DNA from 4 places in the Methylobacterium ajmalii genome. Region 1 is predicted to be linked to each of the others. Evidence: predicted binding sites of a transcription regulator. Region 1 holds the regulator's gene; each other region holds the start of a gene.
What was found. The regulator LexA, encoded in region 1, represses DNA repair genes until DNA is damaged. The targets are predictions, from matches to a motif close to TGTTCNNNNTGTGTTCNG.
Positions count from the first base shown of each region.

Region 2: a site for LexA is predicted at 3,611-3,628, ahead of radA (DNA repair protein RadA). Genes of this name have one in related genera too.
Region 3: a site for LexA is predicted at 5,747-5,764, ahead of V3T34_RS11245 (putative DNA modification/repair radical SAM protein). Genes of this name have one in related genera too.
Region 4: a site for LexA is predicted at 3,176-3,193, ahead of recA (recombinase RecA). Genes of this name have one in related genera too.

Region 1 is NZ_JAZFXT010000002.1:23,580-31,133, forward strand. Features, by position in the region: gene V3T34_RS00355 (PAS domain-containing protein) at 1-567, shown strand, start outside; gene uvrB (excinuclease ABC subunit UvrB) at 612-3,392, shown strand; gene lexA (transcriptional repressor LexA) at 3,613-4,353, shown strand; gene V3T34_RS00370 (NCS2 family permease) at 4,490-5,845, opposite strand; gene V3T34_RS00375 (molybdopterin-dependent oxidoreductase) at 5,836-7,554, opposite strand, start outside.
Region 2 is NZ_JAZFXT010000028.1:236,404-243,957, forward strand. Features, by position in the region: gene purF (amidophosphoribosyltransferase) at 1-950, opposite strand, end outside; gene V3T34_RS14575 (CvpA family protein) at 1,228-1,821, opposite strand; gene radA (DNA repair protein RadA) at 2,106-3,560, opposite strand; gene V3T34_RS14585 (cytochrome b) at 3,754-4,314, shown strand; gene V3T34_RS14590 (AAA family ATPase) at 4,311-4,793, shown strand; gene V3T34_RS14595 (ABC transporter ATP-binding protein) at 4,945-6,633, opposite strand; gene V3T34_RS14600 (TetR/AcrR family transcriptional regulator) at 6,650-7,554, opposite strand, start outside.
Region 3 is NZ_JAZFXT010000025.1:10,658-18,211, forward strand. Features, by position in the region: gene V3T34_RS11220 (AAA family ATPase) at 1-804, opposite strand, end outside; gene V3T34_RS11225 (hypothetical protein) at 943-1,389, opposite strand; gene panB (3-methyl-2-oxobutanoate hydroxymethyltransferase) at 1,699-2,523, shown strand; gene V3T34_RS11235 (hypothetical protein) at 2,591-2,974, opposite strand; gene V3T34_RS11240 (UdgX family uracil-DNA binding protein) at 3,061-4,518, opposite strand; gene V3T34_RS11245 (putative DNA modification/repair radical SAM protein) at 4,518-5,729, opposite strand; gene V3T34_RS11250 (hypothetical protein) at 5,882-6,091, shown strand; gene V3T34_RS11255 (hypothetical protein) at 6,366-6,959, shown strand; gene V3T34_RS11260 (Gfo/Idh/MocA family protein) at 7,193-7,554, shown strand, end outside.
Region 4 is NZ_JAZFXT010000021.1:34,307-41,860, reverse strand. Features, by position in the region: gene alaS (alanine--tRNA ligase) at 1-1,059, opposite strand, end outside; gene V3T34_RS07860 (MAPEG family protein) at 1,259-1,672, shown strand; gene recA (recombinase RecA) at 2,026-3,117, opposite strand; gene cckA (cell cycle histidine kinase CckA) at 3,734-6,325, opposite strand; gene flhB (flagellar biosynthesis protein FlhB) at 6,482-7,546, opposite strand; gene fliR (flagellar biosynthetic protein FliR) at 7,551-7,554, opposite strand, start outside.

The DNA of each region.
Region 1 (7,554 bases):
GCCTCGCCGTACTCGGAGACGTTCCGCGTCGCGTCGCGGGAACTCCTCAGCCTCACGGGCCTGAGCCAGGAAGCGTTCCGTGCCGACTGGACCAGGGTGACGGCGCCGGACGAGCGCCGGCGCGTGAGCGAGCTGTTCGAGGAGATGATCGTCGCCGGGCGGTCCTTCACGGTCGACCAGCACCTGTGTCTCGCCGAGGGCGGGACCGGCCGGTTCCGCGGCGTCTTCGTCCCGGTGCGCGGCCCGGGCGGGGGGATCCTGTGCTGGGCCAGCGTGAATTCCCGCGTCGGCGGGCAGCGGGTGCAACCTACCGGACAGATCAGGCAGGGACTGGAGCAGGCGGTGCAGGCCCCGCACCTGCGCGCCGCCCGCGGCCTGCTCGGCTGGTCGATGGGCGACCTCGCCGGGGCGAGCGGCCTGTCGCTCTCGACCGTCCGGCGCCTGGAGGAGGGCGGCGAAGGGCCGGCGGCGAGAAGCCGCCACGCCGCCGTCGCCGCCCTGCGCCGGGCCGGCGTCGGCTTCCTGCTGGTCGAGGGCAGCACTCTGGCGGTCGCCAAGGTGCGGTGACGCGGGCTCTTTCCGGGCCCGGTGCGGCTTGCCATATCTGCCGCATGCCCGCCCCGAAGAAGCCCCGTCCGTCGACCGGCAAGGCCTCGAAGCCCGAGCTGAAGCCGCTCGATCCCTTCCTCGCCGAGCTGCTGAACCCAGCGCTGAACCGCGACCGCCTGCCCGCCGCCGCGCCGCCACCGCCGCCCGAGCCGCCGAAGCGGGGCCGCCCGCGCAAGGACGCGGCGCAGGCCAAGCCCGCGGAGGCGAAGGCTGCCGACAAGCCGGCGGCCCGCCGCGCCCGGGGCCCGGAGGCTGCAGGGCCTGACGGTTTCGGCGAGGCGCCGCAGGCCGCCTTCGCGCACGGCGCCGCGGCCGATGTCGAGCCGGCGCTCGCCGAGGCGCTCGGCCTGCGCGAGCCGGACGGCGAGGCGGTGGAGGAGCGCGGGTCGCTGGCGGCCGAGGGCGTCTCGGCGACGGTCGACGCGCTGACCAAGCTCCTCACCGAGGGCAACCCGCTGTTCAAGAACGGCGAGCTGTGGCGGCCGCACCGGCCGGAGCGGCCGCAGAAATCCGAGGGCGGCGTCCCGTTCCGGCTGAATTCCGAATTCACCCCGGCCGGTGACCAGCCCCGGGCCATCGCCGAGCTGGTGGCGGGCGTCCAGGGCCAGGAGCGCGACCAGGTGCTGCTCGGGGTCACGGGCTCGGGCAAGACCTTCACGATGGCCAAGGTCATCGAGGAGACCCAGCGCCCGGCCCTGATCCTCGCCCCCAACAAGACCCTAGCGGCGCAGCTCTACGGCGAGTTCAAGAGCTTCTTCCCCGACAACGCTGTCGAGTACTTCGTTTCGTATTACGACTATTACCAGCCCGAGGCCTACGTCGCGCGCTCCGACACCTTCATCGAGAAGGAATCGTCGATCAACGAGCAGATCGACCGGATGCGCCACTCGGCGACCCGGGCGCTCCTGGAGCGCGACGACGTCATCATCGTCGCCTCGGTGTCGTGCATCTACGGTATCGGCTCGGTCGAGACCTATACGGCGATGTCGTTCACCGTCAGCCTCGGCGAGAAGATCGAGCAGCGCCAGCTCGTCGCCGATCTAGTGGCGCTGCAGTACAAGCGCATCCAGTCCGATTTCGCCCGCGGCACCTTCCGGGTCCGCGGCGACGTGATCGAGCTGTGGCCGGCCCACTTGGAGGATCGCGGCTGGCGCATCGGCCTGTTCGGCGACGAGATCGAGGCGATCTCCGAGTTCGACCCGCTCACCGGCAAGACCCTCAACACGCTGAAGTTCGTCAAGGTCTACGCCAACAGCCACTACGTGACGCCGCGCCCGACCCTCCAGCAGGCGGTCAAGGGCATCAAGGACGAGCTGAAGTGGCGGGTCGAGGAGCTGACCCGGATGGGCCGCTTGATCGAGGCCCAGCGCCTGGAGCAGCGCTGCACCTTCGACCTTGAGATGATCGAGGCCACGGGCGCCTGCAACGGCATCGAGAACTATTCGCGCTACCTCACCGGCCGCAAGCCCGGCGAGCCGCCGCCGACCCTGTTCGAGTACCTGCCCGACAACGCGCTGGTCTTCACCGACGAGAGCCACGTCACGGTCTCGCAGATCGGCGGCATGTACCGGGGCGACTTCCGCCGCAAGGCGACGCTGGCCGAGTACGGCTTCCGCCTGCCCTCCTGCCTCGACAACCGTCCGCTGCGGTTCGAGGAATGGGACGCGATGCGCCCGCAATCGATCCACGTCTCGGCGACGCCGGCGAAGTGGGAGCTGGAGCAGACCGGCGGCGTCTTTGCCGAGCAGGTCATCCGCCCGACCGGCCTCGTCGACCCGGTCATCGAGGTGCGCCCGGCCCGCTCCCAGGTCGACGACCTGCTTGGCGAGGTCAAGGAGGTGGCGGCCGCCGGCTACCGCACGCTGGTGACGACGCTCACCAAGCGCATGGCCGAGGACCTGACCGAGTACCTGCACGAGAACGGCGTGCGGGTGCGCTACATGCACTCCGACATCGACACCCTGGAGCGGATCGAGATCATCCGCGACCTGCGGCTCGGCGCCTTCGACGTCTTGATCGGCATCAACCTCCTGCGCGAGGGCCTCGATATCCCGGAATGCGCCCTCGTCGGCATCCTCGACGCCGACAAGGAAGGCTTCCTGCGCTCCGAGACCTCGCTGATCCAGACCATCGGGCGGGCCGCCCGCAACGCGGACGCCCGCTGCATCCTCTACGCCGACCACATCACCGGCTCGATGGAGCGGGCGATGGCCGAGACCGAGCGCCGGCGCAAGAAGCAGCTCGCCTACAACGAGGAGCACGGCATCACGCCCCAGAGCGTGAAGCGCAACATCTCGGACATCCTGGAGAGCGTCTACGAGCGCGACCACGTCCAGGTCGATACGGGGCTCGCCAAGTCCGCCGTCACGGTCGGCCACAACCTCAAGGCGGTGATGGCCGACCTCGAGAAGCGGATGCGGACGGCCGCCGCGGACCTCGACTTCGAGGAGGCGGCGCGCCTGCGCGACGAGCTCAAGCGTCTCCAGGCGACCGAGCTCGCCATCGCCGACGACCCGATGGCGGCCCAGGCCGACGTCGAGCGCGACGCCGGCCGCTTCGGCGCCAAGCGCAAGCGGCGCGGCCCCGAGCCCCTGGGATACGGCCCCGGCGGCAAGGGCACCTCCGACGAGGGCACCCGCATCCGCCAGCCCGACCTCGACGACATGGGCCCGGGCACCGACCGCGAGGTGCCCTTCTCCTACGCCGAGCGCCCCACCGGCCGCTCGACGCAAGGCTTTCCGGGCCAGAAGCCCAAATACAAGGGCCGCAAGGGGCGGGGCTGACACCCGTCCGACGGGCCGGCGCGGCGGACAGTCCCGCGCCGGTCGAATTCCGGGAGGGGCCTGCCTCATCGTACGATCGACCCGCGACATCCCCGTCTATCACCCCGGTTGCTGCGGCCGTGCGCCGCTTTTTCGAAGCCGCTTGCGGAACACTTGCGGAACGCTTACCATGTTCGCGATTTGTTTCCGGAGCGCGGCAGCGCGGGGATGAGAGTGTCACATGCTCACGCGTAAGCAGTTGGACCTGCTCCGCTTCATTCAGCAGAGAATGCGCGAGACGGGCGTCCCCCCGTCCTTCGACGAGATGAAGGACGCCCTCGATCTCAAGTCGAAATCGGGCATCCACCGCCTGATCACCGCCCTGGAGGAGCGCGGCTTCCTGCGCCGCCTGCCGAACCGGGCCCGGGCGATCGAGGTGATCCGCATCCCCGAGACTGTGACGGGGCCGGCGACGGCTCCCGCGGCCGGGGCCGAGGTGGTGCGGTTCAACCCGAGCGTCGTCGAGGGCGGGCGCGCTCACGAGCCCAAGCGGCCCGCCGGCATCCCCGCCATGGCGACGGCCTCGGACGAGAACGGCCAGTCGGTCAGCGTGCCGGTGATGGGCCGGATCGCCGCCGGTACGCCGATCTCGGCGATCCAGAGCCAGAGCCGCACGGTGGCGATGTCGCCGGACTTCCTCGCCAGCGGCGAGCACTACGCCCTGGAGGTGCGCGGCGACTCGATGATCGAGGCCGGCATCCTCGACGGCGACCTCGTGGTGATCCGCCGCCAGGAGACCGCCAATACTGGCGACATCATCGTGGCCCTGATCGACGACGAGGAGGCGACCCTGAAGCGCCTGCGCCGCCGCGGCTCGTCGATCGCGTTGGAGGCTGCCAACCCGGCCTACGAGACCCGGGTGCTCGGGCCGGACCGGGTGCGGATCCAGGGCCGGCTGGTGAGCCTGGTTCGGAAGTACTGAGGCGGCGCTTCGTCTTCACGAAAAGGCGCGAGTTTCCCCTCTCCCCGCCCGCGGGGAGAGGGGAGAGCCCGCGCGCTACACCTTGCCCGGGCAGCCCTGCCGCGGAGGGGGGGAGGGTTGAGGACGGCAGCGCCCGTCAGTGCGCACTCCCCGTCGCCACGAACTTGAACAGGAACACGCCCGCGATCACCCACACCACCGGCTTCACCTCCCGGAAGCGGCCGGTGAGCAGCTTGATCACCGCATAGGTGATGAAGCCGAAGGCGACGCCGTTGGCGATCGAGTAGGTGAAGGGCATCAGGAGCGCCGTCACGCAGGCCGGCAGCACCTCGGTCAGGTCGTCCCAGTCGAGATCGACCAGCTCGTGCAGCATCAGGCAGGCGACGTAGAACAGAGCCGGAGCCGTGGCGTAGGCCGGGACCGAGCCGGCGAGCGGCGCGAAGAACAGGCAGGCCAGGAACAGGACCGCCACCGTCGCCGCGGTGAGCCCGGTGCGCCCGCCCTCCTCGACGCCCGACGCGCTCTCCAGATAGGCCGTGGTGCTCGACGTGCCGAGGAGCGAGCCGACGAAGATCGACGAGGAATCGGCCATCAGCGCCTTGTCGAGGCGCTCCATCTTTCCCTGCGTGAGGAGTCCCGCCCGGTTGGCGACGCCCATCAGCGTACCGGTGGCGTCGAACAATTCGACGAGGAAGAACACCAGGATCACGTTGAGCAGGCCGCCCGACAGCGCGCCGGTGATGTCGAGGGCGAACAGCGTCGGGGCGATCGAGGGCGGCAGCGAGGCGACACCCTGGAAGGTGTTGTCGGCGACGACGAAGCTCAACGCCGTGACGGTCAGGATGCCGGCGAGCAGCGCGCCGCGCACCTTGCGCACGGAGAGCACCGCGACGATCAGGAAGCCCAGTACCGCCAGCACCGCGCTCGGCTTGTGCAGGTCGCCGAGGGTGACGAAGGTCGCCGGGCTCGCCGCCACCACGCCGGCGCTCTTCAGCGCGATGATCGCCAGGAACAGCCCGATGCCGACCGTGATGGCGATGCGCATCGACCGGGGGATGCCCTCGACGATGATCCGGCGCAAACCCGTCAGCGTGACGACCATGAAGAGCAGGCCGGAGATGAACACCGCGCCGAGCGCCGCCTGCCAGGTGTAGCCCATCTGGAGCACCACCACGTAGGCGAAGTAGGCGTTGAGCCCCATGCCCGGCGCCAGCGCGATCGGGTAGTTGGCATAGAACGCCATCACCAGCGAGCCGATCGCCGCGACGAGGCAGGTCGCGACGAACACCGCCCCCTTCGGCATCCCGGCATCGCCCAGGATGTTGGGGTTGACGAAGATGATATAGGCCATCGTCAGGAAGGTGGTCAGCCCGGCGAGCAATTCCGTGCGCACGGTGGTGCCGTGGGCCGAGAGCGCGAAGGTGCGCTCCAGGAACCCGCTTCGGGAGGAACCGCCCGGCCCGGTCAGGCCGTCGTCGCGCTTCAGGTCCATCGCTTCTCCTCGCCGCTCTGGGTCGTGGTGCCGATCTGCCGGTAGATCCGGTCGGGTGTGAACGGCGTGGCGGTCAGCCGTGCGCCGGTCGCGTCCCGGATGGCGTTGGCGAGCGCCGCCGCCACGGGGTTGAACGGGCTCTCGCTCATCGACTTGGCGCCGAGCGGCCCGATGCCGTCATGGGTGTCGGCGAAGATCACCTCGGTGCGGGGCACGTCGGCGATCGCCGGGATGTGGTAGGTGCGGAAGGTCGGGGTCGCGACCCGGCCCTCGGCGTCGATCGCCAGGTCCTCGTACAGCGCGGCGCCGAGCGCCTGGGCGACGCCGCCCTCGATCTGGCCGCGGCACTGGACCGGGTTCATCACCCGCCCGGCATCGGCGGCGTGGACGCTTCGCAGGAGGCGCACCTCGCCGGTCTCGGGCCGCACCGCGACCTGGAAGCCCTGGACGTTGAACGCCACCGAGCGCGGGCTGCCGTCGGCATGCCCCACGGCCTCCGCGGGGCCGAGATCGGCCAGGGGTATCCGGGCCTCTCCCGCGATGACCGCATCGCCGTCGAGCCGGCATGCGGCGGGATCGAGCCCGAGCCGGGCGGCGGCGCGCCCCCGCAGCAGCGCGGCCAGGCTGTCCGCGGCGCGCCACGTTGCCTGGCCGGCGACCACGATGCCGGTGCTGCCATAGGCGCCGGTATCGTGGCTCACCGCGTCCGTGTCGCCCTGGCGCAGGACGATGCGGTCCGGCGTGGTGGCGAGAACCTCCGCGGCGATCTGGCCGTGCACCGTCGAGGTGCCGTTGCCGAACTCCACCGTGCCGACGCGCAGGACGTAGCGCCCGTCCTCGAGCGCGATCCGCGCCTCGGCGAAGTGGCCCCGCGGCGGGATGGTGTCGATCATGGACAGCGCCATGCCCGATCCCGTGCGCCAGCCCGGCGGCGCCGGAGGCGGGGGCAAGGCCAGGGCCTCCGCGACCCGGTCGAGGCACTGGTCGAGGCCGTAGCTGCCGTACTGCACGTCGTGCGGCTCCAGGCTCGTCGAGACCATCGGGTCGCCGGGGCGGACGACGTTGCGGCGCCGCAGCTCGAACGGATCGAGGTCGAGCGCCCGGGCGAGCTCGTCCATGGCGGATTCGACCGCGAAGATGGTCTGGCTCAGGCCGTAGCCGCGGAAGGCGCCGGCCGGCAGGGTATGGGTGTGGACGGAATAGCCGTCGACCCGCTTGTTGGCGCAGCGATAGACCGCGATCACCTCGTTGCAGCCGTGGTGCAGCACGCCGCCGGCATGGTTGCCGTAGGCGCCGGTATTCGACAGCACCTGGAGGTCGATCGCCGTCAGGGTGCCGTCGGCGCGCGCCCCGAGGCGCACCCGCACCCGCATCGGGTGGCGGGTGGTGGTGGCGGTGAACTGCTCGGTGCGGGTCAGCTCCCAGCGCACCGGCCGGCCGGTGGCCAGCACGGCGAGCGCCACCAGGTCCTCGGTCAGCATCTCCTGCTTGCCCCCGAAGCCGCCGCCGACCCGGCCGCACTCGACCCGGATTTTTTCGCGCGGGAGGTCGAACAGGGCGCAGAGGGCGTCGCGGGTGAGGAACGGCACCTGGGTGCTGGAGCGGATGACGAGGCGCCCATCGGCATCGCGCCAGCCCATCGCCGCGTGGGTCTCGAGATGGGCGTGCTGGACCCGCTGCGAGCGGTAGGTGCCCTCGTGGACCACGTC
Region 2 (7,554 bases), on a different contig from region 1:
ACGCCGGAATCCGGCACCGGGATGACGATGTCGGCCTCGGCCGGCGATTCCTTGGCGAGCTCCAGGCCGATGTTCTTGCGCACGGCGTAGACGCTCTTGCCGTTCACGGTCGAATCGGGCCGGGCGAAGTAGATGTACTCGAAGATGCAGGGGCGGAGCGGCTGCGCCCGGGCGAAGCGGATCGACTCGATGCCGTCTTCCGAGATCACCACCATCTCGCCGTTCTCGACGTCGCGCACGAAGCGGGCGCCGATGATGTCGAGGGCGCAGGTCTCGGAGGCGAGGATGTAGCGGCCGTCGAGCTCGCCGAGCACCAGCGGGCGGATGCCCAGCGGATCGCGGGCGCCGATCAGCTTCTTGTTCGTCATCATCACGAGGGCGTAGGCGCCCTCGATCTGGCGCAGCGCGTCCATCACCCGGTCGACGATGCGGACGTGGCGCGAGCGGGCGACGAGGTGGAGGATCGCTTCCGTATCGGAGGTCGACTGGCAGATCGCGCCGTCGCGCACGAGCTGGCGGCGCAGCAGGAGGCCGTTGGTCAGGTTGCCGTTATGGGCGACCGAGAGGCCGCCGGTCTCGAGCTCGGCGAAGAGCGGCTGCACGTTGCGCAGGATCGTCTCGCCGGTGGTCGAGTAGCGGACGTGGCCGATCGCGGTCTCGCCCTTCAGGCGCTCGATCGTGGCGAGGTCGGAGAACGAGTCGCCGACGAGGCCCATGCGGCGCTCGGAGTGGAACACCCGGCCGTCGAACGACACGATGCCGGCCGCCTCCTGGCCGCGATGCTGCAGGGCGTGGAGGCCGAGTGCCACGATCGCGGCGGCATCCGGATGGCCGTAGATGCCGAAGACGCCGCATTCCTCGCGCAGGGTGTCGCCGTCGAGGTCGAGATCGCCGCCGAACGCCTCGCTCGCCCCGGGAGCGCCCCGGAAGGTTTCGCTGCGTGCTGACATGATGAGAAGCCCCTGGTGGCCGGTCACCGCACGGCCTCGCCTCGCCGACCCCGCGCGTCCCGTGACGGTCGCCGCGCGGGCCTGATTCGCCTCGAGCGAAGCAGGAACCGGACCGCCCGCATCCGATGCGTTGCGTCCGATCGTTTGCCTCGCCGCCGGCTATGTAATCGCTGCCTTCGGCGGAACCAAGGCGTCAAAGGTGCGTTGCGGGGCTTACCTCACATGCAAAGGACGCCGGTCGGGCGTCCTTGGCGGGGTGTGTCCTTCGTGTGCGGTCTCAGCGCCGGGGGCTGGCGTCGGTGCGGCGCTGGGGCGGGGCGTCGGCCTCCGCGGGCGCGTCCGTGCCGGGATCGACCTCGGGCTTGGGCTTGCGGAACTGCTTGAGCAGGCCCTCCGGGTTGTCCGGCAGCATCGCGACCAGCTTCTGGCCGCTGTTCTCGAGGATCTCGCGGCTGCGGGCCTGCTGGGCCCAGTCCGGCACCTTGCCCTGGACGAGCCAAGCCAGGAAGACCCAGCCGATCACGCAGATCAGGAAGCCGCGCCCGGCCCCGAAGGCGAGGCCGAGGCTGCGGTCGACCGCGCCGATGCGCGAATCGAGGATCAGGTCCGAGATCTTCACGGTGATCACCGAGACCACCAGCAGGGTGACGAGGAAGATCGCGGCGATCGACACCACCAGCGAGACGGTGTCGCTGGAGACGTGCTGCTTCACGGTCGGCAGCAGCAGCGGGTGCAGGGTCCAGGCGAGGCCCGCCGCCGCGACCCAGGCCACGATCGCCAGAACCTCGCGGGTGAAGCCCCGCACCGCCGCGAGCAGCGCGGAGATGACGACGACGCCCAGCACGACGAGATCGAGAACGGAGAACGGCATTGGCAGGAACAGGTTCGGGGGCGGGAGCGTTGGCTCGGGTCGCGGCTGCCCGGCACCGCCGGCGTTGTATACGCTGCCCGAGCCAATCCGTCACCCTGCCCTCGGCAGGGCCGGTGACGCGGCGCGGCGCGATGCCTTCCGCCTCTGTCAGAGCCTGTTTGGTGGTCCGCTCCAGTCGGTCCGGCGCTGGCCTCGCCACCTCACCTCGTCATCCCGGGTTCCGCTTCGCGGCCCCAGGATGACGTTGGAGGGTGCGAGAGTGGTATGGCCCGTCAAGCAGGCTCTCAGACATCCTCGTCGTCATAGGCCGGCAGCCGCTGCTGGGGGCGCCGCCCGCCCCGAACCGGCTTGCCGCTGGCGGCGACCCCGGCGACGAGATCGGCGATGTGGCGAAGCGACTCCGCCGGAAACCCCGTCCCGGACCCGTCGCGCCCGGCGCCCTCCCGGCCCAGCGGCATCAGCGCCTTGGCGAAACCGAGCTTCTGCGCCTCCTTGAGCCGCGCCGGCGCCTGCGCCACCGGGCGGACCGCCCCCGACAGGCCGACCTCGCCGAAATACACCGCATCCGACGGCAGCGCCGCGCCCGACAGCGACGAGACGAGGGCCGCCGCCACCGCGAGGTCGGCGGCGGGCTCGCTGATGCGTAAGCCCCCCGCGACGTTGAGGTAGACGTCGTGGCCGCCCAGCCGGATGCCGCCATGGGCCTCCAGCACCGCCAGCACCATCGAGAGGCGGTTGGGGTCCCAGCCCACCACCGCGCGCCGCGGCATGCCGAGGGCGGAGGGCGCCACCAGGGCCTGGATCTCGACCAGCAGCGGGCGCGTGCCCTCCATCCCGGCGAAGACCGCGGTGCCCGGCGCCGCGAGGTCGCGCCCGGCGAGAAAGAGGGCCGAGGGGTTCGGCACCTCGGCCAAGCCCCCATCGGTCATCTCGAACACCCCGATCTCGTCGGTGGGGCCGAAGCGGTTCTTCACCGCCCGCAGGATGCGGAAATGGTGGCCCTGGTCGCCCTCGAACGAGGCGACCGCGTCGACCATGTGCTCGACGACGCGGGGGCCGGCGATCTGCCCGTCCTTGGTGACGTGACCGACCAGGATCACGGCGGTGCCCGACGTCTTGGCGAAGCGGATCAGGCTCTGGGCCGAGCCGCGGACCTGGGTCACGGTGCCGGGGGCCGATTCCACCGTCTCGGTCCACATCGTCTGGATCGAGTCGATGATGGCGAGCGCCGGCGGCTTGCCCTGGCTCAGGGTGGCGATGATGTCCTCGACGTTGGTCTCGGCGGCGAGCTCGACGGGGGCGCTCGCCAGCCCGAGCCGCTCGGCCCGCAGCCGCACCTGGCCCACCGCCTCCTCGCCCGAGATGTAGGCGACGCGCTCGCCCCGCTTGGCGAGTGCCGCGGAGGCCTGCATGAGGAGCGTCGACTTGCCGATGCCCGGGTCGCCCCCGAGCAGGATCACCGAGCCGCGCACGAAGCCGCCGCCCGTCACCCGGTCGAGCTCGGCGATGCCCGACGAGGTGCGGGGTGCTTCCTTGACCTCGCCGGTCAGGCCTTCGAGCGGAAAGATTCTTCCTCGCGCCCGGCTCGGCCGGGTCGCGACCGGGCCGGAGACCGGGCTTCCCGCGCCGGTCTCCTCGACGATCGTGTTCCAGCCGTTGCAGGCCTCGCAGCGCCCGCGCCAGCGGTTGTAGACCGCGCCGCAGGACTGGCAGGCGAAGGTCTGGTGGTTCTTCGCCATCGGCGGCGGATCTCCGGGGTTTTTCGGGCCGCGCGCCGGCCTGCGTGGGGTGTTCCTGATATGTCCCGGGCGGCGGCGCGTTGCAACCGGGCCCGCCCTGCACCTGGTGACGGTCGCGAAACGAACCCGCCGCGCTCGCGCCCCGATCGGGCGCGACAGCTCGACCATACGACGACGGACGCTAGAGACGACCATGGCCCGGGCCCGCGATCCTCATACCTACGACCGCACCCAGCGCGGCTTCCACTGGCTGATGGCGGCCCTGATCCTGGTGGCTTTGGCCTTGGGGCTCTACGCCGCCTGGCAGGTGCCCGGCACCTCGCCGCGGCGCGAGATCCTGGACATCCACAAATCGATCGGCCTGACGGTGCTGCTGCTCCTGCCCTTGCGCTTCGTCTACCGGCTCGTCGCCGGCGAGCCGGCCTACCGCGCGCCGCCCTCCCGCTCGGCCCATCTCGCCGCGAAGGCCGCGCATTGGAGCCTCTACGCCCTGATGCTGCTCCTGCCGGTCAGCGGCTACGTCTACTCGGCGGCCGGAGGCTACGGCCTGCCGTGGTTCGGCGTGTTCTCGTTCCCGCGCCTCGTGCCGGTCGACAAGGCCCTGTCGCTCGCCGGCTACACCGCGCATTACTGGATCGCCTGGGCCGTCGGGATCGTGCTCGCCCTCCACGTCCTGGCGGTGGCCTGGCACGCCTGGATCCGGCGCGACGAGGTGCTGGGGCGGATGTGGCTGCGGCGGGCCGCCGAGGGGTGAGGCCGGCCGCGATCAATCCCGACGACTGCCTCGAGACCGAGGAAGGGCGGGTCTGGACGCCCGAGCGGAGCCGGCAGGCGTGGCAGGCCTGCTACGAGACGCTGCGGCGGGCGCTCCGGGCGGACGACGGCCCCCATACCGTCGTGATCGTCTGCGGCCTGCAGGGCGCCGGCAAGACGACCTGGATCGGGCGCCAGGCCCGGCATCCGGAGGTCGTCTACTTCGATGCCGCGCTCCCGGGCGCACGACACCGCCGACCGATCGTCGAGATCGCCCGGTCGGCCGGCGCCCGCCTCGAGGCGGTGTGGATCGACGTCCCCCTCGCTCTCGCCTTGACGCGCAACGCCTCGCGGCCCGCCGACCGGCGCGTCCCGGAGGAGGCGATCCGCTCGGTCGCCGGCCTCCTCGAGGCACCGACCGCCGCCGAAGGCTTCGACCGGATCACGGTCGTCCGGCCGGGCGCTGCTCCGGATCTATGATCTTTCATTTTCTCTCGACGGACCGATAACTCCGTCGTCGAACGATGCTCCGGGCAGATTTAGCAAGAGCGGCCCTCGGTCTTGCGACTTTCATCTGCGACGAAACAACAATCTAGGCCGGCGAAACGTTGGCCCGCCAGGGCAAGCCTGCTCAGGTGCCGAGCGCCGGGGATCCTTCTCCCGCAGTTCCGTCGTCTCGCGGTGGGCCCGAGGGCAGACGGACGATCTGGTCGCCTGCCCGGATCGTCGCGATCCGGTGCGTGACCGAGACGATCGTCAGCCGGTCGGCGGCGCCTCGCAGCCCGTCCATGACCTCGCGCTCGGTCTCCGCGTCGAGGGCGGAGCTGGCTTCGTCCAGGATCAGGATGCTCGGCGCGCCGTAGAGGGCGCGCGCGATGGCGATCCGCTGCCGCTCGCCGCCGGACAGCTTCAGCCCCCGCTCGCCCACCACCGTGCCGAACCCGTCCGGCATCGCCTCGATGCGAGGCAGGATCGAGGCCCGTTCCGCGGCCGCGCGCAGGCGGACGGCATCGAAAGGACGGCCGAGCACGATGTTGGCCGACAGGGTATCGTTGAGGAGCACCACGTCCTGCGACACGACGCCGACCTGGGAAAACCAGTCCGTGTCGGTGATCTGCGTCAGGTCGATGCCGTCGACGAGGATGCGACCTTGCGTCGGCGCGGCGCCCTTGAGCAGCAGCTTCAGGACCGTCGACTTCCCCGATCCGGTCTCGCCCGTGAGGAAAGTCGGCGTCCCGCGCCTCGCGGTGAACGACAGGTCCGCGACCCCCCGTCCGTTGGCGTAGCGGAACGTGACGTCCTCGAACGCGATCGTGCCCTCGGCAGCCCGGTAGGGCACGGGGTCGTCCGGCTCGGCCTGCTCGGGTGCGGACCAGAGCGTCGCCAGCGGCCGCAGGCGGGCGGCCGCCTCCGTGGTCTCCTTGATCGCCATCCCGACGAGGCGGAACGGTTCGTTGAGCTGCAGGAGCAGCGTGTTGAACAGCACGATGTCGCCGACCGTCAGCGATCCGGCCTCGTAGCGCGGCATGAGGAGCAGGAACGTCACGGCCAGCTGCAGTGTCGCGGCGAGGCCGAGCGCGCCGCTGAAGGCGCTGCTCGCCAGCACGTAGCCGCGCCAGCTCGCGACGGTCTCGCCCGCCCCCCGGGCGAACCGATCCTGGATCCAGGCCTCGCCCCGGGTCTGGCGCAGCGTATCGATCAGCGCGACGGCGTTGCCGACCAGCTTCGCGTTCTCCTGGCTGCTCGCCATCGCGGCCTTCAGGAACGGGCGGACGCGGCCGATGCGGACGTAGTCGAGGCCGATCACGATCGCCCCGTAGACGAACACGATGACGGCGACGTCCCAGCTCAGGAGACGCCAGAGGAGGACGGCCGCGATCGTGATCTGGACGAGCCCCGGAAGCAGGCCGCCGACGACGAGCTGTGCGACGGTGTTGAGCGCCTGCGCGCCCGACTGCCGGGCACTGCCGATCTCCGCCGAATTGTGCTCGAGGAAGAAATCCGGCGTCTTGCGCAGGAGAGCCGAGAAGAAGGCCGTGTTCGCCATGAAGGCGAGGCGCTCGGCACAGAGGAGGATGAGGAAGCGGGCGGCCTGACCGAGAGCCGCCGCGACGCCGACGAGGAGCGCGTAGAGGAGCAGGAGATGCAGGGCCGCGCCGGTTCCCGTCCCGGTCGTCAGCGCATCGACGGCGCGGGAGAAGAGATAGGGCGCGGTGATCGCCGCGAGGGCGCCGACGATCGTGGCACCGATCACCAGCAGGGTCGTCCGGCGCGCCTCGCGCCAATACGCCTCGAGCACCAGACGAACGATCGACCGCATCGGGACCGGTGTGGCTCTACCGCGCCGCCGGCGCGAACAGCCCCAGGAACAACGGCCGCGCGTAGAGGTCGGCCGCATTCTCCGGCGTCACCCCGGGTACCCAGGCCGGTAGCTCGGCCGCCGCGTTGACCATGCTCGACACGAGCTGCGCGGCGATGCCGGCATCGAGCGGGCGCACCGAGCCGTCGGCCATGCCGTCGACGAGGCAGAAGCCGAAGCGCTCGGTCAGGCGGTTCATGGTGCGCCGGGTCTCGGTGCGCAGGGCTTCCGGCAGGGCGCTGAAGGCGGTGACGCGCAGGAGCGGCCCGCCGGGGCCGAGCTGGCTGCGCACCAGCGTGGCGGACGCGGTGCAGATCCGGCCCCAGCCGTTGCCGCCCTTCGCGTCGGCCGCGTCCTGCACCGCCCGGATCTGGGCGAAGCTGCGCGAGAAGCAGTTGGCGACGAGGTCGTCCTTGTTGTCGTTGTGGTGGTAGAAAGAGCCCTTGGTGACCTTGAGGAGCCCGGAGATCTTTTCGACCGAGGCGCCGCGATAGCCCTGCTGGTTGATGAGGATGGTGGCCGCGCGCAGGAAGGCCTCGGGCGAGACCTCGCTCTCCTCCGGCGGCTCGGGCTCGGGCAGCAGAGCGGGGCGCCACTCCGAGGCCGGGCCGGCGAGGCCGCGGGTGAGGAGGTCGGCCATCCGGGCGCCGGCCCGGGCGTAGTCCCGCGGCTCGTAGCGGTGGATCCACAGCCGGGTCGAGTGCAGCACCGAGAGCAGCAGGTGGGTGCGGGCGTTGCGGTCGGCCCGGTCGAGCCCGTCGTCGTCGAACAGCCCGCGCAGGCGGCGAAAGAGCGCGTTGTAGGCGGAGAACACGCTCTCGGCCTGGAGGGCGGGGAGCGCCCGCACGTCGTTGAGGACCGCGATGTCCGGCTCCTCGCCGA
Region 3 (7,554 bases), on a different contig from region 1:
GAGCAGCTTGTCGGCGATCGCCGCGTCGCCCCCGACGGGGCGCGCGGCGCGCACGAGGTCGAGGATCGCGTCGACGACCGCCTCGCCGACCGGCAGGCGCCGGACCAGGCGCTGGGCCGAGAGCAGGGACTCGGTGTCCATCACCGCCTGCGGTGCGCGCTCCTCGGCGCCGGTGGTCTCGATCAGGATGCGGCGCTCGGCGGCGCGGTCGGGATAGCCGACGTCGATCTCGAGGAGGAAGCGGTCGAGCTGGGCCTCGGGCAGCGGGTAGGTGCCCTCCTGCTCGATCGGGTTCTGGGTCGCGAGAACGTGGAACGGCCGCGGCAGGTCGTGGCGGGCGCCGGCCACCGAGACGAAGCGCTCCTGCATCGCCTGCAGCAGCGCCGACTGGGTGCGGGGGCTCGCCCGGTTGATCTCGTCGGCCATCAGGAGCTGGGTGAAGATCGGCCCGCGCACGAAGCGGAACGAGCGGTGCCGGTCCTGGTCCTCGTCGAGGATCTCGCTGCCGAGGATGTCGGAGGGCATCAGGTCGGGGGTGAACTGCACCCGGCGCGCATCGAGCCCCAGCACGGTGCCGAGCGTCTCGACGAGCTTGGTCTTGGCCAGGCCCGGCAGGCCGACGAGGAGCCCGTGACCGCCCGCCAGCACCGTCACCAGCGCCAGGTCGACCACGGCCTCCTGCCCGAAGATGACCTCGTGGATCGCCGCGCGGGCGCGTCCGACGCCGTCGAGACAGGCCTCCGCGGCGGCGACGATGCCGTCGTCCATGGGGGTCGCGGCGGCCGGCGCGCTGGCGTCACTCATGCGGTCTCCTCGATCGTCGCCCTCGGCACCGGCGGTGCCGACGAGGCACGACGGGTGCCTCTCGGGATCCGCGAGTGTGGATCCCTTCCCCACCGCAAGGCAAGGTCGGCGCGACGACGCAGGGCGGCGCGGGGAGCCTCAGGGCTCCCCGGCCGGGCCGGCCGTGCCGGGCGCCTCGCTGTCGGCCCGCGGCTCGGCGTTGGCGAAGGTCTTGGTGGTCAGCAGCGGCTCGAGGCGGCGGGCGAGCTGCTCGCCGAGGTGGCGGGTGTAGGGGCCGGTGAAGTAGCGCCCGCCGGCGCCGCGGCCCTCGAGGTGGTCGCGGGCCTTGGTCATCGCGTCGACCTCGGGCCGGCACAGGAAGCCGATCACCCCGGCCGCCTCGTACCAGCGCCCGGCCCGGGCATGGGCGAGCGCCGCCGGGTTGTTGCCGATGGTCTCGGCGAAGCAGTCGGTCGCCGCCTGTTCGAGGGGGGCGAGCACCGCGCGCCGATGCTCGGCGCGGCTCGCCGGGGCGGCCGCGTGGGCTGCCGCGGCCAGCTCGACCGTCGCGAGAGTGCAGATTGCGCCGTACAGCAGAGCTCTCATCATCAGGCCTTCGCGTCGAATCGACCGACTGTAACCCGGCGAGCCTCGCGCCGATCAAGGGCGGATCTGCGGCAGGTTCCATCGCCGCGGCGATTTTTCCGGGCTGTGTGCTTTCGGCACGAAGCTTAGCCGAGCAGAGGCCGGGATCGCGGCGACGCTCATCTCCCCGGCCGTGCCGCCGGGTCCGTCCGGCCCGGGGGACGGCGTCGGCCCTCCTCCCTCCGCCCGGGCTGCCCGGGAGACCGAGGCCCTCTATGATCGTGCCACCCGGGCGCCCGCGGGGCGCGCCGCAACCCGAGGAGGCATGCCATGTCGCAGGTCGTGCAGTCCCGCCGCCTGACCGCCCCGGACCTCGCCCGGCGCAAGGCCGAGGGGCGCAGGATCGTCGCCCTCACCGCCGCCTCGGCGCAGATGGCCGGCATCGTCGATCCGCATTGCGACGTCGTGCTGGTCGGCGATTCGCTCGGCATGGTGGCGCACGGGCTCGACTCGACCCTGCCGGTGACCCTGGAGATGATGATCCTGCACGGGCAGGCGGTGGTGCGGGGCACCGCCCATGCGCTCGTCGTCGTCGACATGCCGTTCGGCTCCTACGAGGCGAGCCGCGAGCAGGCTTTCGCCAGCGCGGCGCGCGTCCTCAAGGAGACCGGGGCCGGGGCGGTGAAGCTCGAGGGCGGTGCGCATCTCGCCGAGACGGTGGCGTTCCTGACCCGGCGCGGCATCCCGGTGATGGGCCATGTCGGCCTCACCCCGCAGGCGATCAACACGATGGGGGGTTTTCGGGTGCAGGGGAAAGCACCGGATGCGGGGCGCCTGCTCCTGGAGGATGCCCGGGCGATCAGCGAGGCCGGCGCCTGCGCGATCGTGCTCGAGGGCATCGTCGAGCCGGTGGCCCGCGCCATCGCGCAGGCCCCGGAGGTCACCGCGCCGACCATCGGCATCGGCGCCTCGCCGTCCTGCGACGGCCAGATCCTCGTGCTGGAGGACATGCTCGGCCTGTCCGACCGCACCCCGAAATTCGTGAAGCGGTTCGGCGCGCTGCGCGGCCAGGTCGAGGCGGCGGTGCGCGCCTACGCGGAGGACGTCCAAGCCGGGCGCTTCCCGGAGGAGGCGCAGACCTACGGCGGATCGTAGGCCCGCCCGTCGCGGATCAGCCTCTCGGCTGGCGGCCTCGGTACCCTTCTCGGCCGCGGCGCTTCTCTCAGCCGCGGCGCTCGGCGTTCCAGCGGCCCTTGCAGGCGGTGGAGCCGGAGGTGGTCCAGGTGCCGTTGCCGCCGCCATCGGCGGTGAGCCGGCCGACCACCTGCGCGGCCGCGTCGCCCCGGCTGATCGTCGCCCGCACGCCGCCGCTCGGCTGCACCCGGCCCGATACCGTGAAGTCGCCGCCGCCGGCGTAGCGCGCCTGGCCGTTCTGGATGATCACGCCGTAGCGGTAGGCGCGGTCGCAGGCCCCGCTCTCGGTGATGACCTCGACGCTCCAGTTGCCGTCGAAGCGGTCCGCCTTGGCGCCACCCTTGGCGAAGGCGGGCGACGCGGCGCCCGCCAGGCACAATCCCGCCGTGAGGGCGGACACGATCAGCTTCATGGTCCTTGATTCCCGATTCGGTCAGGCGACAAACTCGGCAGCCCGGGCTTGGTTGCCGCAACGCAGCGTTGACGCAAGGTAAGATCCTATCCCGCAGCCCCGAGAGCCGGTTCCGCCACGAGGGCGGCGGCCTGGCGCAGGTCCGCGACGAAGTCCGCATAGGCCTCGGGCCGCGCCGCGTCGGGCAGGCGCAGGAGGTAGGACGGGTGCACGGTGACGAGGCCGCCATAGGGCTTGCCCTCGAACGTCGCCGGCCCGCGGGCCCGGGTGATCGGCACCTGCCGGCCGGTGAGCGCCAGCACCGCGGTTGCCCCGAGCGCCACCACGAGGCGCGGGCCGACGAAGGCGAGCTCGCGCTCCAGCCACCAGCGGTAATGCGCGACCTCGCCGGCGGTGGGCTTCTGGTGGATGCGCCGCTTGCCGCGCGCCTCGAACTTGAAGTGCTTGACCGCATTGGTCAGGTAGGCCCGGTCGCGGTCGATCCCCGCCTCCCGCAGGGCGCCCGACAGGAGCTGGCCCGCCGGACCGACGAAGGGCCGGCCCTGGAGATCCTCCTGGTCGCCCGGCTGCTCGCCCACGAAGGCGATCCCCGCCCCGATCGGGCCCTCGCCGAGGACGGCCTGGGTCGCGCCCGGCACCAGCGGCTCGGAGGCGCGGATGACCGCGTTCAGCGCCGCCAGCGAATCGGGCTCCTGCGCCGCCATGGCGGCGAGCGCGCGGGCCGGCACGCGCTTGACCGGGGCTTCGGGCGCCCGCGCGATCATCTCGCCGACCCGCCGTCCGGCCTCGCGCACCAGACCCGGGATCGCCGCGGTCTCGGGCATGTTGTGCCAGTACTTCTTCGGCATCTCGGCCCGCATCGCCGCGAGGTTGGTGCGGGCGGGGTTGAAGGTGCTGGAATAATAGTCGGTCCAGCCGGCCTCGAAGGCGTCCTGCTCCGGCACGTCCTCGCGCCGGCCGGCTGGCCCGAAGCGCAGGGCGCGGCCGTCCCAATGGGCCGAGCCGTCGGGGGTCAGGATCGACCAGTCGAAGGACGGGAAGCGGGCGGAGAAGAACGGCGCGGCCTCCGCCAGGATGTGGTGGTCGGGCTCGAACCAGGCCATGAAGCGCTCCCGGCCCTCCTGCCCCGCCCCGGCGCGGCGGAAGCGCAGGAAGGCGTGCATCTTGTGCAGGTCGCGCCCCACCGCCTTGCGCATGAGGTGCAGGCGGTGGACCAGCGGGTCGCTCGCCACCTCGGCGAGGTGGCGCTCGCCGTCGGCGACGCGCCGGATCAGCCGGTGGAGCAGGCCGTAGCGCTCGGGGTCGCGGTGCATCACGACCGAGGCGACGAGGCCGGCCACCGCCCGCGGCAGGGCGAGCGCAGGGCCCGTCGCGTCGGACGGGACCTCGTCGGGAAACAGCGACGGCGCCTCGCCCTCGACCCAGGTGACGGTCTCGGGCGGGATGCCGGCCGGGACGAGCCGCCGGATCGCCCCCCGGAACCCGTCGAGATCGGCGCCGGGCGCGAGCCGGATCGTGCGCGCTTGAACAGCGTGAGCCGGCATCAGAACAGGCTCAGCTGGCGCGGCGGCTCGGCGAGGCGGGCGCGCAGGTCGAGCCGGTCGGTGAGCCGGGTCGGCGCATAGTCGGCGGCGACGAGGAACGGCCGGGCGCGCTTGAGGCCGGAGGTCAGGCGGGCCACGTCGTCGAGCCGTAAGCTCGCGTGGCGGCGCGCCGCCACGATCTTGTCCACCGCCCGGACGCCGAGCCCCGGCACCCGCAGCAGCATCTCCCGGTCGGCCTTGTTCACGTCGACGGGGAAGCGGTCGCGGTTGCGCAGGGCCCAGGCGAGCTTGGGGTCGACGTCGAGGGCGAGCATGCCGGATTCGGTCGCTCCCGCCACGTCGTCGGGCGAGAACTCGTAGTACCGCATCAGCCAGTCGGCCTGGTACAGCCGGTGCTCGCGCTGGAGCGGCGGGGACTTGCTCGGCAGGATCGAGGCCGCATCGGGGATCGGGCTGAAGGCCGAGTAGTAGATCCGCTTCAGGCCGTAATGGTCGTAGAGCCGGGCGCTGGTGCGGATCAGCGATTCGTCGGTGCTGGCATCGGCGCCGACGATCACCTGGGTCGACTGCCCGGCCGGGGCGAAGCGGCGCTTCTCCTCCTTGGCCTGCAGGATGCGCTCGCCCATCTGGCCCATCGCGGTCTGGATCGCGGCGCCGTCCTTCTCCGGCGCCAGCCGCTCCAGGCTCGCCTCGGTCGGCAGTTCGAGGTTGATCGAGAGACGGTCGGCGTAGAGCCCGGCCTGCTCGATCAGCCACGGGCTCGCCTCGGGAATGGTCTTCAGGTGGATGTAGCCGCGGAAGCCGTGGCGCTGGCGCAGGGTCTTGGCCACCCGGATCAGCTGCTCCATCGTGTGATCGGGCGAGCGGATGATGCCGGAGGAGAGAAACAGCCCCTCGATGTAGTTGCGCTTGTAGAACTCGACCGTCAGCGTCACCACCTCGTCGACCGAGAACTTGGCCCGCCGGACGTTCGAGGAGCGCCGGTTGACGCAGTAGGCGCAGTCGAACAGGCAGTAGTTGGTGAGCAGGATCTTGAGCAGCGAGACGCAGCGCCCGTCCGGCGTGTAGGCGTGGCAGATGCCCGCCCCGGTGGTCGAGCCGAGCCCGCCGGCCTCGGCCTTGCGCTTCGGCGCCCTCGACGAGGCGCAGGAGGCATCGTACTTCGCCGCGTCGGCGAGGATGGTGAGCTTCTTCTTCAGGGCGTCGTCCATTCCTGCAACCTGGCCCTCGTTCCTGTTTCGTTCAAGGCGGAAGGCGGCCGATCCCCGTGGTCGAAAGCCGCATCCGCAAAGCCCGGAACCCGCCGCCGGGCCCGCCGTTATCCCGCTGATTGGAGCGTTTCTAATTCACGAGGAGATGCCGCATGGCGACGAACCCGTCCGCGAACTGCCGCAGCTGCCGCTACTTCGACGACCACAAGCTCAATGCCGGTGCCCCCCAGGGCGAGGAAGGCCTGTGCCGGTTCAACCCGCCGGTGAGCCAGCCCGAGCCGCAGGGCCACGGCCTGTGGCCGGTGGTCTCGGCGCAGGATTGGTGCGGGCATTTCTCGCCGGAGATGATGGCGGGCGAGTGAGCCCGGCATCGAATGAGTTTTTCGGAGGGTCGATCTGTGAGGGTCGGCCTTTTGTGTTCGCGCATGCCGACGGAAGTAGAGAGATGCACATACTGAGGGCTGGTTCCTAATTATTTATGTATTAAAATTTTTATGTATTTATAATCAGCATTTCGAAAAACAACAGCCAGCATTTGACAAATGGCGATGACGTTTTTTATTATTCTGACCCTTGACTATATACCGATTATCGAGCAAGGTTCTAAACAAAAAAATTTGGACGCGAGCCGCAGACATGGCAAGATTGACGCGCGACATATTAGGAGACGCAACTCTTGCTGCGATACAAAGTTATTCAGACATGGCTGGCCTTCTGGCTGCGCCAGAGGCATTTGTGCAAACTGCGACTGCTATTTCTGTTCATAAGTCCACTGGACAGCGTGTTAGTATAGAGCTCCCCATGAGACGCGTCGTTCATGAATGGGGTGTCAATAGGGCCAACCTCGCTGGATTGGGTAGTTTCCGGGTTGATATGGCGGTCTATGATCCGGCCTCGGAGGTCGACAACTTTCGATTGGACGCTCTTGTCGAGTTTAAGTTATGGACAGATAGAAATCATGTTGCAACGGATATTAGGAAATTAAAGAAGATCATAAAATCTCTAAAAAGTCTGAATGGCGACCACAAAAACATTCATGGGTTCGTGGTGGTTTGTCCGCAGTATCATCAAGGCATCGCTGCAATGACGAGTGCTCTATCCGACTTTAAAGAAAGATTTCCTATAAATTTTGACCGTACATGCTCGATAGTATCTGGGAATGGGATAGCATACGGCGTTGGCGTAGCCGTAATTGATATCGATGACTGCATCGATGGAAACTATGGATGATATATTTGTCAATGTATTGCACAATTATTATCAAAAATAAAAATATCTCTGAATAATTCTGCCCCCCAAAAATTAGATCGAGGTATTCTTCTAATTATTCACCGGAAAATGACGATAGATCATGAGCCTTCGCGTAAGCAGGCGCGGGCAAGCTGATCTCAATCATCTGCTCCGGAACCCACCCGCCCCCGACACGTTGCGCAGGCTCTCTCGCCCCAACGGATGGTTGCCCGATGCCGGACGATGTCACCGCCCTCTCGCGCCGCAGCCTGATGATGGCCGGGGGCGCCACCCTGGTCGGCCTCGGGACGGCGCAGGCCCAGGGTGCCTCGGGCCAGGGCCTGCCCGGCCCCGAGCGGCCGGTCGATACCGGCAAGGTCGAGAACGGCCGGGTGAGCTTCCCGAACTGGCGCGGACCGTCCGACCGCCCGGCCCCGCCCCCGACGGCGCCGCTGCCGCCGGCCGAGCGGGTCGGGTTCGCGATCGTGGGTCTCGGCCGGCTGTCGCTCGAGGAGATCCTTCCGGCCTTCGGCGAGTGCCGCAAGGCCAAGCCCATCGCGCTGATGTCGGGCTCGCCCGACAAGGCCAAGGCGGT
Region 4 (7,554 bases), on a different contig from region 1:
GCGCAAGGTCTCGGCGATCAGGCTCTCGGCCCGCACCAGCTCGGGGTAGGCCTGGCCCATCTCGCGCACCAGCGTCGGCACGAGGCGGTACATCATCGGGTCGCGCGAGCCCAGCAGCTGGGCGTGGCGCATGGCGCGCCGCATGATCCGGCGCAGCACGTAGCCGCGACCCTCGTTGCTCGGCAGCACGCCGTCGGCGACGAGGAACGACGAGGCGCGCAGGTGGTCGGCGATCACCCGGTAGGACGCCGTCTGCTTGCCCTCGGGCGCGCGCCCGACCTGATGCGCCACGGCGTCGATCAGGCTGCGGAACAGGTCGGTGTCGTAGTTGCTCTTCACGCCCTGGAGGATCCCCGCCATGCGCTCGAGGCCCATGCCGGTATCGATCGAGGGCCGTGGCAGGCCGACCCGGTTGCCCGGCTCGATCTGCTCGTACTGCATGAACACCAGGTTCCAGAACTCGAGGAAGCGGTCGCCGTCCTCCTCCGGGCTGCCGGGCGGGCCGCCCCACAGCTCCGGGCCCTGGTCGATGAAGATCTCCGAGCACGGCCCGCACGGGCCGGTATCGCCCATCTGCCAGAAATTGTCGGAGGTGCCGATGCGGATGATGCGGTCGTCGGAGAAGCCGGCGATCTTGCGCCACAGGGTGGCGGCGTCCTCGTCGTCGGCATAGACCGTGACCAGCAGCTTCTCGGGCGAGAGCCCGAATTCCTTGGTGACGAGGTTCCAGGCCAGCTCGATCGCCAGCGGCTTGAAATAGTCGCCGAACGAGAAGTTGCCCAGCATCTCGAAGAAGGTGTGATGGCGCGCCGTGTACCCGACATTGTCGAGATCGTTGTGCTTGCCGCCGGCGCGCACGCATTTCTGGGCGGTGGCGGCGCGCTGGTAGGGCCGCTTCTCGACGCCGGTGAAGACGTTCTTGAACTGCACCATGCCGGCGTTGGTGAACATCAACGTCGGGTCGTTGCGCGGTACCAGCGGCGAGGACGGTACCACCTCGTGACCGTGCTTGGCGAAGTAGTCCAGGAAGGTGGACCGGATCTCGTTGACGCCACTCATGGGAAGAATCGTCTCTGCGGAAGGCGGGCCGGGCGAAGGGCGGGCTTGAAAATGTCGCGCACCGGCGGGCGGCCCGCGGATGCATCCGCGTGTCTTTAGTCACGCGCTTTCCCCATGTCGAGGCGGAGCGCCGCCGCTATGTGCGTCGGAAGCAAGCGCGGCCGCCGGCCGCTTCCCGACGTTCTGGATACCCGCCCCGATGACCGACGAAATCCGCCTCCTCGCGCTCTCGGCCGCCCTGGGCTTCGCGCACATCATGGCCGCCTCGACCTCGGGCCTCGCCCAGCGCGGCGGCCTGACCTGGGCGGCGGGCAACCGCGAGAGCGAGGGCGAGGTCACCGGGGCCGCCGCCCGGCTGAAGCGGGCCTCGGCCAACTTCTTCGAGACCTTCCCGCTCTTTGCCGCCCTTGTGCTGGCGGCAGCCGTCTCGGGCCGTCAGGGCGGCGCGGCGGCGTGGGGGGCACAGCTCTACTTCTGGGCCCGGCTCCTCTACCTGCCGATCTACGGCTTCGGCATCCCGTGGATCCGCACCCTCGTCTGGGGCGTGGCGATGGTCGGCATCGGCTTCGTCTTTGCCGGGCTGTTCGGGTGGGCCGGTCCGGGGGCACCGTAACGCGCGCGGGCCCTCCGGCAGCCGATCGAGGCGCAGGTATCCCCCTCTCCCCGCGGGCGGCTATCGCATTCACACATCTCGGTGTGACTGCGCCTCGCTCAAAGGGAGCGCGCCTTCCCTCACCAAGCGATCCCGGGCCTGCCCGGTATCGCTGCAAGTTGTGGGGAGGGGTGGGGGTCGGGGATGGTACCGCGTCCGGCTCAGCGGTGCCTCCTGCACCCCCCCACCCCTCCCCACAAGGCGGAGGGGAAATCCGCGTTTTTCCGGTCCCGGTACAGTCCTTCAAAATGGAAGAAGCCGCCGCGCTCGTCGCGCGGCGGCCCCCTACCTCACGCTGGAACCGATCGGCCGGATCAGGCCGACCCCTCGTCGAGGTCGTCGGCGGTCGGCGTGGCATTCTCGAGGATCTTGTCGGCGACGAGGCCCGAATTCTGCCGGATCGAGGCCTCGATCTTGTTGGCGATGTCGGGGTTGTCGCGCAGGAAGCCCTTCGAGTTCTCGCGGCCCTGGCCGAGGCGCTGGCTGTCGTAGGAGAACCAGGCGCCCGACTTCTCGACGATGCCGGCCTTGACGCCGAGGTCGATCAGCTCGCCGACCTTCGACACGCCTTCGCCGAACATGATGTCGAACTCGACCTGCTTGAACGGCGGCGCCACCTTGTTCTTGACCACCTTGACCCGGACGCTGTTGCCGATCGGCTGGTCGCGGTCCTTGAGGGTCGAGATGCGGCGGATGTCGAGTCGCACCGAGGCGTAGAACTTCAGGGCGTTGCCGCCCGTCGTGGTCTCGGGGCTGCCGTACATCACGCCGATCTTCATCCGGATCTGGTTGATGAAGATGACCATGCAGTTCGAGCGCGAGATCGAGCCGGTGAGCTTGCGCAGGGCCTGGCTCATCAGGCGGGCCTGGAGGCCCGGCTGCTGGTCGCCCATCTCGCCCTCGATCTCGGCCCGCGGGGTCAGCGCGGCCACCGAATCGACCACCAGGATGTCGATGGCGCCGGAGCGCACCAGGGTGTCGGTGATCTCGAGGGCCTGCTCGCCGGTATCAGGCTGCGAGATCAGGAGGTCGTCGAGATTGACGCCGAGCTTGCGGGCATAGACCGGGTCGAGGGCGTGCTCGGCATCCACGAAGGCGCAGACGCCGCCCTTCTTCTGGGCCTCGGCGATGGTGTGGAGGGCGAGCGTGGTCTTGCCGGAGGATTCCGGTCCGTAGATCTCGATCACGCGGCCGCGCGGCAGGCCGCCGACGCCGAGCGCGATGTCGAGGCCGAGCGAGCCGGTCGAGACGACCTCGACCTCCTGCACCTTGTCGCCCTTGCCGAGCCGCATGATCGAGCCCTTGCCGAAGGCGCGCTCGATCTGGGCGAGGGCGGCGTCGATCGCCTTCGACTTGTCTTTGTCCATGGTCGGGTTTTCCACCAGTCGCATCTGGGGCTGAGCCATCTCGGCGGGTCCTTATGGCAGGAGGGGCGACAAGTCTCAATCGCGCGGCTGGGGATTGTGTACCCGTTTTGTTCTCAATCGGCAAGGGCGAGCGGGGGATTGGCTGCGGAATCGTCGGGACGCCCGGCACCGCCGAGGACGCGGAGCCGGCCGGCGTTCACTTGAGGACGGCCGGTCGGTCCCGGTGATGCCACGGCCGTGGTTCCACATGTCGGCATCGAGAAGCCGGGGCGCAGGCGAGGACATGCGCATCACTCGCCGAGCCGTTGCGGGACGCGACGGCCTCGCAGAGGATGCGGGCCGCGCCCTCGACGCGATCAGCGTATCGGGCGGCATCAACGACATCGATCCCGGCCAGGATCTTCCCAGCGCGAATTCGAGCGATTTCCGGAAGATCCGGAACACCGTCCCGCCCGCACCACACCTCCTTCGCCACCCGGGCGGATGTCGCCATGAGCCGCCGGCCCTTCGGCGTGTCGAAGATCGATGGGGAACGGCGCCCCATGGCGGCACTCGGGACGATGTCGGCATCGACGACTTCATGGCCGCCCCCCGCGCACCCAAATGGATGCAAGGTCCGCGGGCGGCGGCCGCACGGATGGCGATCCGCGTGCCCTCACCCCGCCATCGTGGTCTTCACCGTCTCGACGAGCTGCTTCAGGCTGAAGGGCTTGGGCAGGAAATTGAATTCCTCGCCGTCGGGCAGGTTCTTGCGGAAGGCGTCCTCGGCGTAGCCCGAGACGAAGATCACCTTGAGCGAGGGGTGGCCCTTGCGCAATTCGCGCAGGAGGGTCGGGCCGTCCATCTCCGGCATCACCACGTCGGACACGACGAGGTCCACCGGCACGTCGCGCTCCGCCATGATCTGCAGCGCCTCGAGGCCCGAGGCCGCCTCGAGCACAGTGTAGCCGCGGGCGGTGAGCGCCCGGGCGTTGACCGCGCGGACCGGGTCCTCGTCCTCGACCAGCAGGATCGTGCCGTGGCCGGTGAGGTCGCGGGCCGGCGGCTTCTGCGCTTCGGAGACGGGAGCCGCGGCACCGCCGACGGCGGGGGCCGGCAGCTCCGCCGGCGCCTCGGGCACGTCCGCCTCCGGGGCGGGAACGTGGCGCGGCAGGTAGATGGCGAAGACCGTCCCCTGGCCGATGGTGGAGCGCACGTCGATGTAGCCGCCGGACTGCTTGACGATGCCGAACACCGTCGAGAGGCCGAGGCCCGTGCCCTTGTTGACCTCCTTGGTGGTGAAGAACGGCTCGAAGATCTTCTCCATCACCTCCGGGGTCATGCCGGTGCCGGTGTCGCTGACCTCGATGAGGACGTGGTCGGCGCCCGGCAGGCCGTTGAGGCGAAGCGCCCCGACGGCTTCCGCGGTCATGTTGGCGGTGCGGATCAGCAGGCGTCCGCCCTCCGGCATCGCGTCGCGGGCGTTGACCGCGAGGTTCACGATCACCTGCTCGAACTGGTTGACGTCGGCCTTGACCGGCCACAGGTCGCGGCCGTGCTTGAGGTCGAGCTCGACCCGCTCGCCGAGCAGGCGCTTCAGGAGCAGGGTCAGGTCGGAGAGCGCCTCGCCGAGATGGATCACCTCCGGCCGAAGGGTCTGGCGACGCGAGAAGGCCAGCAGCTGCCGCACCAGGCTCGCGGCCCGGTTGGCGTTCTGCTTGATCTGCATGATGTCCTGGAAGGCCGGATCGGCCGGGCGGTGGCTCGCCAGCAGCAGGTCCGAGTAGCCGATGATCGCCTGCAGCACGTTGTTGAAGTCGTGCGCGATGCCGCCGGCGAGCTGGCCGACCATCTCCATCTTCTGGGCCTGGTTCACCTGCTGCTGCAGCTGGTGCTGGGCCGTGGTGTCGAGCGCGTAGAGGATCACCGCGCCCTCCGCGCCGCCGGCGGTGCCGGCGGGGCTGAGCCAGATCCGGGCCGAGCGGTTGACCGGCGCCGAGACGCCGATCTCGACCGGCGGCACGTCGCCCCGGCCTTCCGCGGCCGCGCGGGCGGCGGCATCCACGATCGACCGGTCCCGCTCGACCACGAAGTCGTGCACCGGGGGACCCGCCTCGCTGCCGTCGCCGGTGCGCGGCAGGGTGCCGAACAGGCGCGCGAAGGAGGCGTTGGCGCGCACCAGCCGCCCGTCGGCGGCGAGCGTCGCCACCGCGACCGGGCTGGTGTTGAAGAAGCGGTCGAAGCGCAGCTCGGCCGCCTGGCCGGGATCGTCGCTGCTCTCCTCGCCGGCCGAGCGGTTGAGGACGAGGGTGCGCGAATCGCCCGGCCGGCCATCCTGGCCGTAGGCGACGCGGTGGTAGAGCCGGGCCGAGAGCGGGTGGCCGTTGCGCCGGCGCAGATCGAGGTCGAACCGGTCGGTGCGGACCTCGCCGGGCTCGCCCCTGCCGCCGATCAGCACCGGGCCGAGGTCGTCGGGCAAGATTTCGGAGAGGCGCAGGCCGCCCGAGCCGACCTGGGCGAGGTCGTGGCCGAGCCAGGCCGCCAGCGTCGCGTTCATGTAGACGACCGAGCCCTTGGGATCGACCGCCATGAAGCCCGCCGGCGCGTGGTCGAGGTAGTCGATCGCGTGCTGGAGCTCCTGGAAGACGTTCTCCTGGCGCTCGCGCTCGTGGGTGATGTCGGCGACGCTCCACAGCGAGACCGGCCGGCGCGGCAGCGGCAGCGGCCGCACGCCGATGCGGAACCACGCGAAGTCGCGCTCCGCCGTGCCGCCGGGCGGCGGCGCCATGCGGATCTCCTCCGACAGCGAGCGGCCCTCGCGGGCGGCCTGCGCCAGGCGGTAGACCGCCTCGGAGACTTCGGGCGAGCCGACGAAGACCCGCTCGACGGGCCGCAGGTTGGTGAAGGTGTCGCTGCCGGCGAGCTGGAGATAGGCGGCGTTGGCGTAGATCGGCCGGCCGCCCTCCTCCACGGCGATCATGCCGTCGGGCGCGGCGTCGACCACCGCCTTCGTCACGTCGTTGCGGGTGCCCTGGCCGGTGAGCTGGATCGCCCCGATCGCGAAGGCGAACAGGCAGAACACGCCCGCCATGGCGAGCAGCGCCAGGAGGCCGAGGATGATCGGCTGCGCCTGCTCGTTGGCGACGAAGCTCAGGCCCACCGCCGCGCCGACGAGGAGGCCGGCCAGCAGCAGGAGCAGGCTGACCCGGCCGGGCCGCTCGGAGCGGTCGAGGGCGGTCTCAGCCGCGGATGGGCTCAACTCCGGCATGTCGCCTCGACACTCCCCGGGGGCCCGCACCCGCGGCCGGGCCCCGATCCTTCGCGCGGTCCGCGGGCGGGCGGACCTGTCTCTCGGCCGTTCCCTAGCAGGCGCGGCGTTTCCGTGGAATGAACCCGGTTCGTTCCGGGCGCCCGCCCGGACGAATCAGTGGCGCCGGCGCAGGCGCATCACGTAGCCGATCACCTCCGCCACCGCGCGATAGTGCTCCGGGGGCACCGCGGCGTCGATCTCGACGGTGGCGTGGAGCGCGCGCGCCAGCGGCGGGTTCTCGACCACCGGCACGCCGTGCTCGCCCGCCACCTCGCGGATGCGCAGGGCAAGGGCATCGACGCCCTTGGCGACGCAGACCGGCGCCGCCATGCCCGCCTCGTAGCGCAGGGCCACGGCGTAGTGCGTCGGGTTGGTGACGATCACGCTGGCGCTCGGCACCGCCGCCATCATCCGGGTCCGGACCCGCTGGGCGCGGATCCGGCGCATCCGCCCCTTCACCTCGGGGTTGCCGTCCTGCTCCTTGTGCTCGTCCTTGAGCTCCTGCTTCGACATCCGCAGGCGCGCCCGCCAGCGGTAGCGCTGGTAGAGCGCGTCGCCGACGGTGACGACCACGTAGGCGGCGAGCACCGCGCCCATCAGCCGCAGGCAGAGCGAGAGGGTGCCCTGGAGCACCGCCGGCGGCTCGAGCCGGGCGAAGACCTCGAGGCGGTCGCGGTCGCTCCACAGCACGAAGCCGGCCGCGATCCCGACGAGCAGGATCTTCACCAGGCCCTTGGCGAACTGGAACCACGCCTCAGGGCCGAACATCCGCGACAGGCCGGCCATCGGCGAGACGCGGGACCACTTCGCCCCCAGCATCTCGGTCGTCCAGACCAGAGGGTGCTGGACGAGGCCGCCGATCACGCCGGCCGCCAGCACGGCCCCGACCGGGATCGCCAGGGCGAGGCCCGCGGCGACGAGGGCGCGGCGGCCGAAGGCCATGTAGGAGGCCGGGTCGGAGGGCACGTCGTGCAGGTGGATCAGCAGGCCCCGGAGATCGACCAGCAGGCCGCGGGCGAGGGAGGGCCCGGCCAGGACGAGCACCAGCGTGAAGGTGCCGAGCATCAGGAAGGTGTTGACCTCCTGGCTGGTGGCGACGTCGCCGCGCTTGATCGCATCGTCGAGGCGCTTCTGGGTCGCGTCCTCGGTGCGGTCTTCCTGGTCGGTCCCGTCCGCCATCCCGTCAC